Linked DNA regions of Hymenobacter swuensis DY53. The protein of the gene in region 2 binds, or shares a complex with, the protein of the main gene of each other region. Links are inferred from orthologs where the notes say so. Each region holds a gene or a part of one and is shown on either strand. Other genes may lie near its edges.

Region 1 (7,867 bases), 1.2 Mb from region 2 along the record:
AAGCTCACTTCCGCCTGCAGTTTTCCCGGACTGATTTCGCGCAATTCCAGTGCTACCCGCAGCTCTGCGCCCTGGTAGCTGATGGGTCCTTCGTAGTGGCCCGTGGGCGGTGGCACCGTGGCAGCAGCTTCTGAGTCCGTATTGCCGGAGCAGCCAGCCAGCAGGACCAGGGCTGCTGCTCCTATTGGGCAGCAAACCGCAAAGCACACAGACCGAAGAGTATTCAAAGGCGGCAGGTGGTTAGAAAAAAATCAAAGGTAAATCCTTGGTACGTGCTTAGTAATCAGTCCTGCCTTACAGCCCCTTCCGCAGAATCAGGTCGTTCTGCACGTCGGAGCCAATGGTGAAGGTATGTTCACCAATGCGCTTGAAGCCAAACCGTTGGTAGAACTCCCGGGCCCGTTCATTCTTTTCCCATACTCCCAGTACAACGGCCCGGCAGCCCTGCTCGCGTGCTTCCTCAATGGCCCGACGCATGAGCGAAGCTCCCAGGCCGGTGCCAATCCAATCCTCGGCCACGTACAGCCGCTCAATTTCCAACCGGTCTTCGGGCATTTTCTCCGGGTCGAGGCCCAAAGTAGAATGGAGCCTGAGTTTGGCGTAGCCCACTACTTCCTGCACCATCTGGGCCAGCAAAAACACGGTATCGGGCTCCTGCAGCTCAGCCAGCTGCTTGTCGGGGCCGAAAGTAGCCTCTTCGTAAGCCGCCATATCTTCGGGCCGGTTCTGAGCAGCATACGTGTCGTGAAACATGCGGCGGCCCATTTCGGCGAGTTGGGTAGCGGTGGCAGGGTTGCGTTTGGCAACAAAGATGCGAAGCGGAGTAGTCATGGCAGAAGAAGCCCGGGTGGGCAATAGGCCACAAAGGTAAGGGGCTTAGTCTACCGTGTCATTACCGCGCCGCTCACGCCAGCCGTAGCGCAGCATCATCAGGGCCGCTACCAGCATTATCATGTATAATACTAGTTGCTGCGTGGCCAGCGCGTCAGTTCCCAGACGCTGGTACGCATCATACACGACATAAAGGCGTAGGCCCACGCCCACCAGCAGCATAAAACCGGCAGTCAGAAACAGTAACCCTACCAGGCGGCGGGTAGCGGGAGGCAAAGGCCAAGCCATAGAACAAGCATTGAAACTGAAAACAGATACTCAACCAGCTACTGCCATACACTGGCATGGTTTCTTGCACTTGTGCAGCCTATCAACACCGATGGCCGGGCAAATAAGCATACTATCCGATACGTAACGGGTTGTAAATTGATTTCTGCCGCGTACTTTTGCCTTACCAATCTTCATCAAGCGAGAGTAGCTCAGTTGGTAGAGCATCAGCTTCCCAAGCTGAGGGTCGCGAGTTCGAACCTCGTTTCTCGCTCACTTTTAATCAGCCACTTAGATAGCAATCTAGGTGGCTGATTTCATTTTGGGGTATACTACGGGGCATACTGCCCGCCGTTCAACTCCCGCTGAAAAGCTTGCAGAAACAACCCTACGTGGTAGCCATCGGCTAAGCCATGATGCACGTTGACGGCTACGGGCATCAACTGGCGGCTGCCATCGGGCCGGAGCCGACCTACGGAAATCTTCGGTATACTGTCGGGGTGGGAGAACGAACGGGCGTGGGTGAGGCTGGTGAAGTTCACCCAGGGCAGGGCTGAAAAGTGGATGACATCGGGGCGGGCTGTTTCAGGGCTGAGACGCAGGCCGCTGCTCTGGCGCACGGCGTCGGCTTCGGCCGACAGGCTTTCCCCAAACGTCCGCAAATCGGGGTGGTATGGCACGAAGCTGAAGCCGAAGGTGTGGTCGGGGCGGCCTAAAGTGGGGGAAACATTGATCTGTTCGTAGCAATACACCTGGCCGTCTTCTACCCGGTAGCGCAGGTTTTCCACTTGGTTTACGGCCGTAAGCGCTGCGTGCAGGTATACCTGAAAAAACGATAGGCCTAAGGCCTTGGCGCGGGCCAGAGCCGGAGCAGCATCCACCTCGGCCACTACGCCAAAAAACGGCTCCTCGAAGGCAGAAAAGAAGGAAAAATGCTCCCGCCGATTCCAGGAAGCTTGGTCAATGAGCTGTTTCATGGGCCGCAAGTTCGGTAACTTTGCCCGTCTCTTTCGCCTTCGCCATGCCCGCGCCCCGACTCATTGCTTTCGACGCCGACGATACTCTCTGGCCCAATCAGCCACACTTTGATGAGGCAGAGGCCCGCCTTTACGACCTCTTGACGCATTACGGTACCCCGGCGGCGCTAAGTAGCCGGTTCTTCGAGGTGCAGCGCCAGAACATGGACTTGTTTGGGTACGGCGCGAAGTCATTTATGCTGTCCATGATTGAAACCGTTATTCAACTGACGGACGGACAGGTAACCGGCACCGAGATTCAGCACGTCCTCGACTACGGCAAGCGGCTGCTGGATTTTCCTATCGAGCTGCTGCCGCACGTACCGGAAGTGCTGGCCCATGTGAAGCAGGGCGGCCTGCCGCTGATGTTGCTCACTAAAGGCGACCTGTTCGACCAGGAAAGCAAGCTGGCCCGCTCCGGTCTGGGCGACTTATTCGACCATGTAGAAATTGTGAGCGAGAAAAACGAAGCTACCTATCAGCGCCTGCTCAGCCGCTACGGCGTGCAACCGGAGGAATTCGTCATGATTGGCAATTCCCTGAAGTCCGATGTGCTGCCGGTGGCGCGCCTGGGTGGCCGGGCGGCTTACGTGCCTTACCATACCACCTGGGTAATGGAACGCGTAGCCGAAGACGACTTGGCAGGACTGACCTTCTACAAAGCCGCTTCCCTAGCCGAAATTCCGGCTTGGCTGGAGCAGTTATAGCAAGCCGGCTAACCTGCTTATCCCAGGCAACTGAGCTATTAGCAAAGCACCTTCTTAACCCCAGAGCCGGCTACAATCCAACGCAATACTAAAGGGGCACAAACAGCTTAAAACCGCTGCCTCTGCCCCCTTTGCTACGGGTTTTCCGGGTCATTAATCCCGCTTGGTTTTGAGCACCTGTTTCAACGCAGCCAGCTCGTCGCGGAGTTTGGCGGCGGTGAGGAAATCAAGGTCCTTGGCAGCGGCTTCCATTTGCTTTTCGGTTTGCTTGATGAGCTTTTCCAGATCCACCTTATTCATCATCGATACCACCGGCTCGGCCGCAATGGCTAGAGCCGAGTCGGTATCGGGACCGGTGTACACTGTGCTGTCCTGGATGCGGTAATCCGATAAGGAGGTCTGGCCCATGATTTCGGCGTGACTCTTACGCACCGTGCGCGGCGTGATGCCGTGCTCCTGGTTGTAAGCCAGCTGGGTGGCGCGGCGGCGGTTGGTCTCGTCGATGGCGCGCTGCATGGAGCCGGTCATCCGGTCGGCGTACATAATCACCTTGCCCCGGTCGTTTCGGGCGGCGCGGCCCATCGTCTGAATCAGGCTGCGCTGGTCGCGCAGGAAGCCTTCCTTATCGGCATCGAGAATGGCTACAAGGCTCACTTCCGGTAAGTCAAGGCCTTCCCGGAGTAGGTTTACGCCGATGAGCACGTCGATTTCGCCGAGGCGTAGCTGGCGCAGAATTTCCACCCGGTCCAGGGTTTTCACATCGGAGTGCACGTAGCTGGATTTGATACCCAGGCGCTCCATGTACTTCTGCAGCTCCTCGGCCATGCGCTTGGTGAGCGTGGTCACCAGCACCCGGTCGCCCATTTTCACGCGGTTGTCCACCTCGTCCAGCAGGTCGTCAATCTGGTTAGTGCTGGGGCGCAGGTCGATTTCCGGATCGAGCAGCCCGGTGGGCCGGATGATCTGCTCCACGATGATACCGTTGGCCTGAGTAAGCTCGTAATCAGCCGGCGTGGCACTCACAAACACCGCCTGCCGGTACATGCTCTCGAACTCGTTGAACGTAAGCGGACGGTTATCGAAGGCGGAAGGCAAACGGAAGCCGTACTCGATGAGGGCCGTTTTGCGGCTCCGGTCGCCGCCCCACATGGCCCGGATCTGGGGCATGGTGGCGTGGCTTTCGTCCACTACCAGCAGGTAGTCGTTGGGGAAATAATCGAGCAGGCAGAAGGGCCGGCTGCCCGGTTCCCGGCCGTCGAAATAGCGCGAGTAGTTCTCAATGCCCGAACAGTAGCCCAGTTCCCGAATCATCTCCAGGTCGAACTCGGTGCGCTCCATGATGCGCTTGGCCTCCGAATCACGGCCCTCCTTCTCGAAGTAGGCGTGCTGCTGCACCAGATCAAACTGGATTTCCTTGATGGCCTGGTTAAGCGTGTCCTTGCCGGTCACGAACAAGTTGGCCGGGTACAGCGTCACCGATTTCTCATCGGCCAGCTTCTTGCCGCTCTGCGGGTCGATGCGGTGAATGGCCTCGATTTCGTCGCCGAAAAAGAACAGCCGGTAGGCGTAGTCGGCGTAGGCCGGGAAGATGTCCACCGTGTCGCCCTTCACTCGGAAGCTGCCCCGCGTGAACTCCACCTCAGTGCGCGAATACAGAATCTGCACGAACTGATAGAGCAGATTATTGCGCGAGTACCGCAGCCCGGGAGCCATGTAAATCACGTTTTTGCTGAACTCCTCGGGGTTGCCGATGCCGTAGATGCACGACACCGACGCAATAACAATGACGTCGCGGCGGCCCGAGAGCAGCGTGGAGGTGCAGTGCAGCCGCAGCTTCTCGATTTCCTGGTTGATGGCCAGATCCTTCTCGATGAATACGTCGGAACTGGCAATGTAGGCCTCGGGCTGGTAATAGTCGTAGTAGCTGATGTAGTACTCGACGGCATTATTGGGGAAGAACTGCTTGAACTCGCCGTAGAGCTGGGCGGCCAGGGTTTTATTGTGGCAGAGCACCAAGGCAGGCTTGCCGGTTTCGGCAATAACGTTGGCCATGGTGAAGGTTTTGCCGGTGCCAGTGGCCCCCAGCAGCACCTGGGCCGGCTCGCCGTTGTTCACACCCTCCACCAGTTGCCGAATGGCCTTCGGCTGGTCGCCGGTGGGTTGGAATTCCGAGGTCAGTTGATACTTCATGCAGCGGCAAGATAGGACTTGAAAAGGGTAGCCTATGATAACTGCAATCCGGGGCAGATGGTTCGGGGCGTTGCGGATAGAGCCTGCCTGATGAAGCAGTTCTTTCGTAGTCTTTTCTGCTGCCTATCCTGGGGCACCGCTTCCTCCAGTATCTTGCCGCGTCTTTTTATAACAGGATAGCAATTTGTATGATTCGACTTTTACGGGGCTTCTGGCTGGGATTATTGGTGTGGTTGAGCAGCGCGTGGTGTATGCCCGCTACGGCACAATCCCACACCCTATTTGTTCAGCCCGACGGCAGCCTCTGGGCTTGGGGCGACAACCAATTCGGACAGCTGGGTGATGGGACCACCCGCAACCGCCAGTTTCCGGTTCCCATACTCACCGGAGTTCAATGGCAGTCCATCAGCGTCGGCTACCGGCACTCGGCAGGTATCCGGCAGGATGGCACGCTGTGGATCTGGGGTAATAACGAGTATGGGCAGTTAGGCAACGGCACGGTAGTCGCCAAGTCAGCCCCCACCGAAATTATCCCGGGCTCCAGGTGGCAAAGTGTTGCCGCTTCCGCCACCGCCACCGTGGCCGTGCGCCAGGATGGTACCCTATGGGTGTGGGGAGACCAACAGCCCACGCCCAAACAATTTGGCACGCTGAGCACGTGGCAAACTGTAAGCGCCGGGGAAAGGCACTACTTGGCGCTCCAGCAGAACGGTACGCTCTGGACTTGGGGCAGCAACAGTAGCCGTCAGCTCGGCCACGAAACCTTGGCCAGCTCGGCGGTGCCGATACAGGTGAAGCCTGGCACTCTGTGGAAAAGCATAGATGCCGGAGGCAACCAATCGATAGGTATTCAGCAGAACGGCAGCCTCTGGCACTGGGGCAGCTTCGCACCGGGCGGTTACTCGGGCAATGCTACTCCCTACGAAATACAGCCTACTAAAAAATGGCTGCAGGCCAGCGCGGGAGAGTTCCACGTAGCCGCCGTGCAGGATAATGGGGCGTTATGGACCTGGGGCAACAATGAATTTGGGCAGCTTGGCAACGGCACCACGTTCATGCTCAGGTCCTACGACAATTATATATGGGAGAATAGCCACCAGGTGCATCCTGGCTCTATTTGGCAGTATGCCGTGGCCACAGGCCGGCATACTTTGGCTGTGCGCCAGGATGGCTCACTCTGGAGCTGGGGAACCAATACTGCCGGGCAGGTAGGTAGTGCAACGCTGTTTCCCGTTGCCCTCAGCACTGCTGGCCAAGTGCTTAATGCTACCTGGCGCAGCGTTAGCACCAGCAGCACCCACACAGTAGCCGTGCGACAGGACGGAACACTGTGGACCTGGGGCAACAACCAGCGCGGACAGCTTGGGGATGGCATCACCACTTCCCGGAGTGTACCTGTACAACTTGGTAACCTCACCAGTTGGCTCAGCGCCAGCGCGGGCCCCGGTTATACCGTGGCCATTCGCCAGGATGGCACGTTGTGGAGTTGGGGCAGTAATGAATTTGGCCAGCTCGGGAATGGCACCACTAAGGACCACCACCGGCCCCGGCAGATTGATTCTCTGACCCAGTGGCGCAGGTGGTGGAGCGTAAGCGCCGGCCCCGGCCACGTGGTGGCTCTTGAGGAAAAAGGCAGATTGTGGAGCTGGGGCAATAACGACCAGGGCCAATTGGGTACCGGCGACAAAATCCGTCGACTATTGCCTGTTTACCTGAGCAATGGCATTCTGCAGGCTTCTCCCGGACAAGGCTACACGGTGGCACTGGCGGAAGACGGTACCTTGCTCGGGTGTGGCCTAAACTCTTCCGGCCAGCTCGGCAATAATTCCACCACCTCGTTGCTAACGTTCAACCGCATCTACCTCCCCCAAGGCACGCCAGGTATCTGGAAAGAAGTGAAAGCGGGCAACCAGCACACCGTCGGCATCAGCAAAGATGGTAGCCTCTGGACCTGGGGTAACAACGCAACCGGGCAGCTAGGTACGGGGACCACCGCCAATTCCCTTATTCCCGCCCGTATTGGCACGGCTACCACCTGGCAAACCCTGGCGGCCGGCCCTACTCACTCGGCGGCGCTGCAGCAGGATGGCAGCCTCTGGGCCTGGGGTGATAACACCAACGGCCAGCTCGGCATGGGCAACACAGACCCGCTGTTGCAGCCCACGCGGGTACCTGGGGCTGGCCGATGGCAAACCCTGACCACTAACGCTTCCTCGGTCGGTATCCAGCAGAATGGTAGCCTCTGGACCTGGGGGAGCAACACACATGGGCAGTTGGGCAACGGCAGTACGACCAACCAGCTTGCTCCCCGCGCCATTGTCCAGCCTACCTGGCAACAGGTCAGCGCCGGCTACTCTTTCTCGGCCGGCCTACAGTCCGATGGCAGCCTCTGGACCTGGGGGAGCAACGACAATGGACAACTTGGCAACAGCACAACCATTGGCCACTCCTCTCCCACCCAGGTAGCGCCGGGCAGCAAATGGAAAACTATGGGCTGCGGCTGGGACCACATAGCTGCCATCCGCCAGGATGGTACCCTGTGGGGTTGGGGGCTGGCCTATATCGACTTCAACCATCAGCCCCGCGTGGTTCCCGCACTCGTCAGTGCCGACACCACTTGGCGAAGCGTAAGCACCGGCTATAGATATACGATGGCCATCCGGCGCGACGGCTCCCTGTGGGGTTGGGGCTACAATTCCTTTAGTGGCAATGTTCTACCAGGAGCCGCCTGGGCGCTGTTCTCCCCGGTTCCCGTAATGCCGGGCAGCAAGTGGAAAAGTGTGAGTGCCGGCCATGAGCATACGGCCGCCATTCGGGAAGATGGTACACTCTGGACCTGGGGCGAAAACCAGCATG
Region 2 (6,033 bases):
AGCGCCTTCGATTTTTCTGGTCTTGGCCGTGCTGACTACGTAACACTGAATCAGATACCAGGCTACGAGGATTTCACTACCCTGAGTGTGTATATCCAGTATCCAAACAATCCGGGAGCTAATACCTGGCGTTATTTTGACATATCCAGTCAAGTTTGCCGGGTACAATGCAAGGTTTGTCCGGAAGAATACCGCCCATCAGCTGGCGTTTTGTCTGGTAACCGGGATATTACTGTGTACCCCAACCCCGCAGATGCTACTGCTACAGTAGAGTTGCGCACGTTGGCTGAAACTACTACCACCGTACGCCTTAGTGACATGCTTGGCCGGTCTGTGCATGTACAAACGGTACCAGCAGGTGCCCGTATCGTAACCCTGGACGTGGCGAAGTTGCCTGTTGGCTCTTACGTCTTATCAGTAACAACTGCATCGGGCACAACTACCAGCCGCTTGCATATTCGGCGCTAAGGTGCGGACAGTTCGCTGGCACGAAATACAAAGTTTTTTACTGGAGTAATTCATAAAAAGGCCCTGACCAATAGTTGGTCAGGGCCTTTTTATATTCTCTGTTAAAGCTGCACTCTCGCTTGACAATACCTCCTAGTGGGTAATGAACCAGAAACAAAATATCTTACTATTTCATATTGCAGAACAGCATGAATCTGTTTACTCGGCTTCTCTGCCCTGCTCGATTTCCGTGACCAGCTCGCCGTACCACTCCTCGCCATATTTGCGGATGAGAGGTTCTTTCAGGAACTGATAGATGCGCACGCCCAGGCTGGCCCCGAAGGAGCAGGCGGGCGAGCAGATGGTCCACCGGTCGTAGTTCAGGGCCTCAAAGCCGTCATACTTGGTGACGCGGATGGGGTACAGGTGGCAGCTGATGGGCTTCTTGAACGAGGTGGCCCCGGCCAGGTAGGCCTGCTCGATGCCGCACTTCAGGATACCCCGCTCGTCGTAGAGGGCGTAGGCGCACTCCCGGTCGTTGATAGTGGTGGTGCTGTAGTCGCCTTCCCAGTCCTTGATGTAGAGGCCCTGCTGCTCGATGGCCTCACGGCCAGCTTCAGTGAGGAAGGGCTTGATGGCCTCGTACTCGTTCTGCAGAATCTGCAGTTCCTCGTTTTCCAGCGGGGCGCCCAGGTCGCCTTCCACGCAGCAGGCGCCTTTGCAGGCTTCGAGGTTACAAACGAAGAAATTGTCCCGAATGTCGTCGGAAATGATGGTGTGCTGAATCTGAATCATGGAGTTGTCGCGCAGTGGTTCGCAGAGGACAACGCAGTGGTTCGCGGCGGCCGTTCACTGCGAACCACTGCGCTTTTCACTGCGAAACCCTGCGTGAAATCTGGCTGCAAAGATACCGAATTACCCCACGGCCCGCAGCACTTGTTCCGTCAGTTCGCACTGCCGGGTGTGGGCGTACGTGGCTAACGCCTCAGCCTGCCCGGCTGCTCCCAGCCGCTCGGCCAAGCCGGGCTCCATCAGCAGCCGCTCAATGCAAGCCGCAAATGAATCGAGGTTGCGCAGCTCAAACAACAGGCCGGTGCGGTTGTCGGCCAGCAGCTCCCGGGTGCCGCCCGCTGCCACGCCCAACACCGGCCGGCCCGCCGCCAAGGCCTCGATGGTCACCATGCCGTAAGTTTCGTTGACGGAAGCCGTCACTGAGATGTCCAGGGCGCGGTAGGCCACTTCGGGCTGGGGCGTGAAGCCGCGCAGGTGCACCGCTTCTGCAAGGCCCAGCACCTCAATACGCTGGAGCAGCGCGTCGTAGTAGGCAGTGCCTTCGTTGCGGGTGGGTTCGCCCACCAGCAGCAGGTGCAGCTGCGGGAACCGGGGCCGCAGCCGGGCCAGCGCCTCCACCACAAAATCCTGACCCTTGCCATCATCAAACCGCCCGATGAGGCCCAGCAGCACAGCCCCGGCGGGCAGCGCCAGCTGCAGCCGGCGGCGGGCCGCGGCGGTGGTCAGCTGGGCATCCGTGAACTTGTCCAGCTCCACGCCCAGCGGCACCACGTGCAGTTTTTCGGGAGCCAGCCGGGTTTTCTCCAGCACCTGCCGGGCCAGACCGGGCAAGGGCGAAAGCCAGGCGGCCAGAGCGTTGTAGCGCAGCGTGTGCACCAGCCCGCGCTTGGCCAGCCCCAGCTGCATGTGCTGCTGGTACACCAGCGGCATACCGGGGCTGAACAGCCGTTTAGCCAGCACGGCCACGCCCAGGTCGGCGTTGCGGGTGATGATGACGGCCCGGGTGCCGAACTGCGCCCACACCCCGGCCAGCCGGCGGGCGGCGGGTACGTCCAGGGCTTTCCAGCGGTTCCCGAACGGCACTACGGACAGGCCCAGTTCGGCGGCGCGGGCGGCCAGCGGGGAGCCGGCGCGGGCGACGACCTGCATCGGCCAGCCCCGCTGCTGCATCCAGCCGGCAAACCGGGCCGTATTTAGCTCCAGCCCGCCCCAGCTATCCGAAAGGCACAGAATAGACAGCGGAAACACGGCGGCGGGCGGATTGGCAGGGTTCATGGCGCGAAGATACGACCCGACCCTATCCTACCCTTTCTGCATTGCTTCCAAGGCGACAAACCCAATAAAAACGCTGATGCAGATCAAGTGGGCGAACAGGCTGCCCGTAGCCTGCTGCTGGTATCGGTTGCTAAAAAGCAGGATGCCCAGGGTAAGAAAGGTCATCAGCAGCCCCAGAACCACTACCCCCGCGCCCACCAGCAGCGGAACGCCGGGGTTGCACATATCCGCAAGGGGCATGCGCTGGGCCAGCACGTAGCTCGTGCCCAGCCCCAGCGCGTAATACGCGGCGGTAGCAACGAATCCGTGCGTGATGGGGTTGTTCCAGGATAGTTTGTCGGCCGAGGTCATGCTGGGAGTATGGATAAGTAACGGAGTCAACTTAACTCTCCCTGCTCACATTTCCTTCCCCCACCCCAAAGCCTTACCTTTGCTAATAAGCCAACCGGCTTAGTTTTCCGATTCTGACTGATTACGCATGGGACTCGATTATCACTCGTTACTGAACCCCTCGCAGGCCGCGGCGGTGCTGCACACCGAAGGCCCCTGCATGATTATAGCCGGCGCGGGCTCGGGCAAAACCCGGGTGCTCACCTACCGCATTGCCCACCTGCTGGAGAAGCAGGTGAACCCGTTCAACATCCTGGCCCTCACCTTCACCAATAAGGCCGCCAAGGAGATGCGCGCCCGCATTGAGAAGGTGGTCGGCCCCGAGGCTAAAAACCTGTGGATGGGTACTTTTCACAGCATTTTCGCCCGGATTCTGCGCTCTGAAGCCGACAAAATCGGCTACCCCCGCTCCTTCACCATCTACGATACCCAGGACTCCAAAACCCTTATCGGGCAGATTCTGAAGGAGCTGGAAATCGACGATAAGCTCTACAAGCCCAACATGGTGCTGGGCCGGATTTCCTCGGCCAAGAACAAGCTGATTTCGGTGCAGCAGTACCTCAACGACCCCGTAATCCGGCAGGACGATGAGGCCTCGCTGCGGCCCAAGCTGGGCGTGATTTACCAGCAGTACGCCAACCGCTGCTTCAAGGCCGGGGCCATGGACTTCGACGATTTGCTCTACCAGACCAATGTGCTGTTCAAAGACCACCCCGACGTGTTGAACAAGTACCAGAATATGTTCCGGTACGTGATGGTGGACGAGTACCAGGACACCAACTACTCCCAGTACCTTATTGCCCGCAAGCTGGCCGCCAAGGAGCGCAACATCTGCGTGGTGGGCGACGACGCGCAAAGCATCTACGCCTTCCGGGGCGCCGATATTCAGAACATTCTCAACTTCGAGAAGGACTACCCCGAGCTGCAGGTGTTCAAGCTGGAGCAGAACTACCGCTCCACCAAGAACATCGTGTGGGCGGCCAACTCGGTTATCAAGAACAACCAGGCCCAGCTGCGCAAAGACGTGTTTTCCGACAACGAGGAAGGCCCGCTGATTGAGGTACTAAAGGCCGCCTCCGACAACGAGGAAGGCAAGCTGGTGGCCCAGAGCATCTACGAGGACAAGATGAACCAGCACTTGTCGTACGACGACTTTGCCATCCTGTACCGCACCAACGCCCAGAGCCGGGCCATGGAGGAATCGTTGCGCAAGCTCAACATCAAGTACAAGATTGTGGGCGGCCTGAGCTTCTACCAGCGCAAGGAAATCAAGGACCTGGTGGCCTACCTGCGCCTCACCGTTAACCCGAATGATGAGCAGGCCCTGCGCCGCGTGATTAACTACCCCAAGCGCGGCATTGGCGACACTACCCTGGCCAAGCTAATTTCTTCGGCCGAGGAAACCAACCATACCATCTGGGAAGTGGTCAGCAACGCCGATAAGTTTCTGCCCACCCGCACGGCCAATCCCATCGTCGACTTCGCCGAGAAAATCAAGGCCTACACCGCCGTGGCGGCCAAGGATGATGCGTTTGAGGCAGCCAAGTTCATTGCCAAGAACTCGGGCATGATTGAGGAACTCTACGCCGACAAGAGCATTGAGGGCCTGAGCCGCTACGAGAACATTCAGGAACTTCTGAACGGCGTGAAGGCCTTCGTGGAAGACCCCGAGCGGGAGGAAAAAAGCCTCGGCGCCTTCCTGCAGGACATTGCTCTGGTCACGGATGCCGACACCAAGGACGCCCAGGCCGAGGGCGAGCAGGTGACCATGATGACGATTCACTCGGCCAAGGGCCTAGAGTTCCGCAACGTGTACATCGTGGGCATGGAGGAAAACCTGTTCCCGAGCCAGATGATGATTACCTCCCGGGCCGACTTGGAGGAGGAGCGCCGGCTGTTTTACGTGGCCATCACCCGGGCCGAGAAGAAGCTGACCCTGAGCTATGCCACTTCCCGCTACCAGTGGGGCAATCTGCGCAGCTGCGAGAAAAGCCGCTTCCTCGACGAAATCGACCCGAAGTTTGTGGACTTCAAGTACTCGGCCGGCCCCGGACCCGACCGCGCCGGACCGGGCGAGTCGCCGTTTGGACATGTGTTTGAACGCCGCTCGAACCTGATTCCGCCGCCGCCGCGCAAAACCGTGGCCACCAAGTACGTAGCCCCCGCCGACTTCAAGCCCTCCGATACCAGCAAGCTGCAGGTGGGCCAGCGCGTGGAGCATCCCAAGTTCGGGTTCGGCACCGTGAGCAAGCTCGAAGATCAGGCTGGCTCTATCAAGGCCATTATCCAGTTTGAGGAAGTGGGCGAGAAAACCTTGCTGCTAAGCTTCGCCAAGCTGCGGCTACACTAGGGTAATAGGCTGTTCCGGAGGTGCTTGCGCATATGACGACCCCAAACCGACCCTGAATCTGCCCAGCTTCTCCTCATTTCCGTTACTTTAGAAGAGCGTAGCCGTTGGCTGCTACTGCTGCCAACCTTGTCCGGCGGGCTTCTGTGCAAAACAGAATGCCAACGGGGCAAGGTTTGGCGTATATTTGACCCTTCGAATACCATTTCAATGACCTTACCTTCCCTCCATAAACACGAGCTGCTGCAGCGCGAATACGGCCAAAGCACGTTTCAGTTAGTGCAACAGCTGGCCGCCATTGAGGACCGCGACGAGCGGACCCGCCGCGCCCAGCAGATTGTGCAGCTTATTTTCCGCCTCCAGCCCAGCCTGCGCGACCAGCCCGACTCACAGCAGAAAGTCTGGAATCACGTCTACGAAATGGCCGACGGCGAGCTGGACGTGGACGCTCCCTTCGCCCTGATTTCGCCCGCCAGTCGGACCGCGCCGCAACGCGTGGTATACCCCAGCAAAGGCCCCAAGCTGCGCGCCTACGGCCGTTCCGTGGAGCTGCTCATTGAGCAGGCGCTGCGCTTGGAAGATGCCACTGAGCGCGAGCAGGCAACCATCGTTATTGGGCGCACCATGAAGTTCCTGTATCGTTCCCACAACAAGGAAAACGCCAAGGACATCACTATTCTCAAGCACCTGAAGGAGCTTTCCGGCGGCCAGCTCACCCTCGATCCGGCCCAGGTAGATGCCCAGAACCTGTTTGAGTTTGCAACCCAGCCCGCTACTGGTGG

The links. The genes of interacting proteins can lie anywhere in the genome.
Region 1: the proteins of HSW_RS13990 (region 2) and uvrB are in contact, whole or in part, in a crystal structure (PDB 7EGT), measured with the Thermus thermophilus proteins. The link is inferred for Hymenobacter swuensis DY53 from one-to-one orthologs. Residues at the interface, in WP_096412145.1 of Thermus thermophilus: His654, Arg656, Phe657, Gln666, Asp668, Glu669, Lys680, Arg681, Leu682, Ser683, Lys685, Tyr686, Ala687; in WP_096411307.1 of Thermus thermophilus: Glu23, Leu25, Arg26, Asp27, Gly28, Glu29, Arg30, Phe31, Arg55, Glu326, Asp327, Phe328, Glu379, Ser382, Gln383, His398, Gly400, Arg401.

The regions. Positions count from the first base shown.
Region 1 is NZ_CP007145.1:4,096,142-4,104,008, forward strand. What follows is about bases 2,494-5,457. They hold uvrB (excinuclease ABC subunit UvrB), read right to left. Parts: upstream 5,012-5,457; coding sequence 2,975-5,011; downstream 2,494-2,974. Other genes in these bases: HSW_RS19050 (HAD family hydrolase), read left to right, coding at 2,494-2,821; HSW_RS23115 (RCC1 domain-containing protein), read left to right, coding at 5,200-5,457. In the rest of the region: HSW_RS19025 (dienelactone hydrolase family protein), read right to left, coding at 1-227; HSW_RS19030 (GNAT family N-acetyltransferase), read right to left, coding at 295-831; HSW_RS19035 (hypothetical protein), read right to left, coding at 877-1,119; HSW_RS19045 (chloramphenicol acetyltransferase), read right to left, coding at 1,431-2,075; more of HSW_RS19050, read left to right, coding at 2,096-2,493; more of HSW_RS23115, read left to right, coding at 5,458-7,867. UniProt on the Escherichia coli protein: The UvrABC repair system catalyzes the recognition and processing of DNA lesions. A damage recognition complex composed of 2 UvrA and 2 UvrB subunits scans DNA for abnormalities.
Region 2 is NZ_CP007145.1:2,918,209-2,924,241, forward strand. What follows is about bases 2,663-5,623. They hold HSW_RS13990 (ATP-dependent helicase), read left to right. Parts: upstream 2,663-2,992; coding sequence 2,993-5,254; downstream 5,255-5,623. Other genes in these bases: HSW_RS13985 (hypothetical protein), read right to left, coding at 2,663-2,865; HSW_RS13995 (DUF4290 domain-containing protein), read left to right, coding at 5,462-5,623. Also shown: HSW_RS22900 (M4 family metallopeptidase), read left to right, coding at 1-468; HSW_RS13975 (DUF3109 family protein), read right to left, coding at 667-1,242; HSW_RS22905 (glycosyltransferase family 4 protein), read right to left, coding at 1,363-2,514; more of HSW_RS13985, read right to left, coding at 2,542-2,662; more of HSW_RS13995, read left to right, coding at 5,624-6,033. UniProt on the Escherichia coli protein: A helicase with DNA-dependent ATPase activity. Unwinds DNA duplexes with 3'-5' polarity. Translocates on single-stranded DNA with 3'-5' polarity. Initiates unwinding more efficiently from a nicked substrate than double-stranded DNA.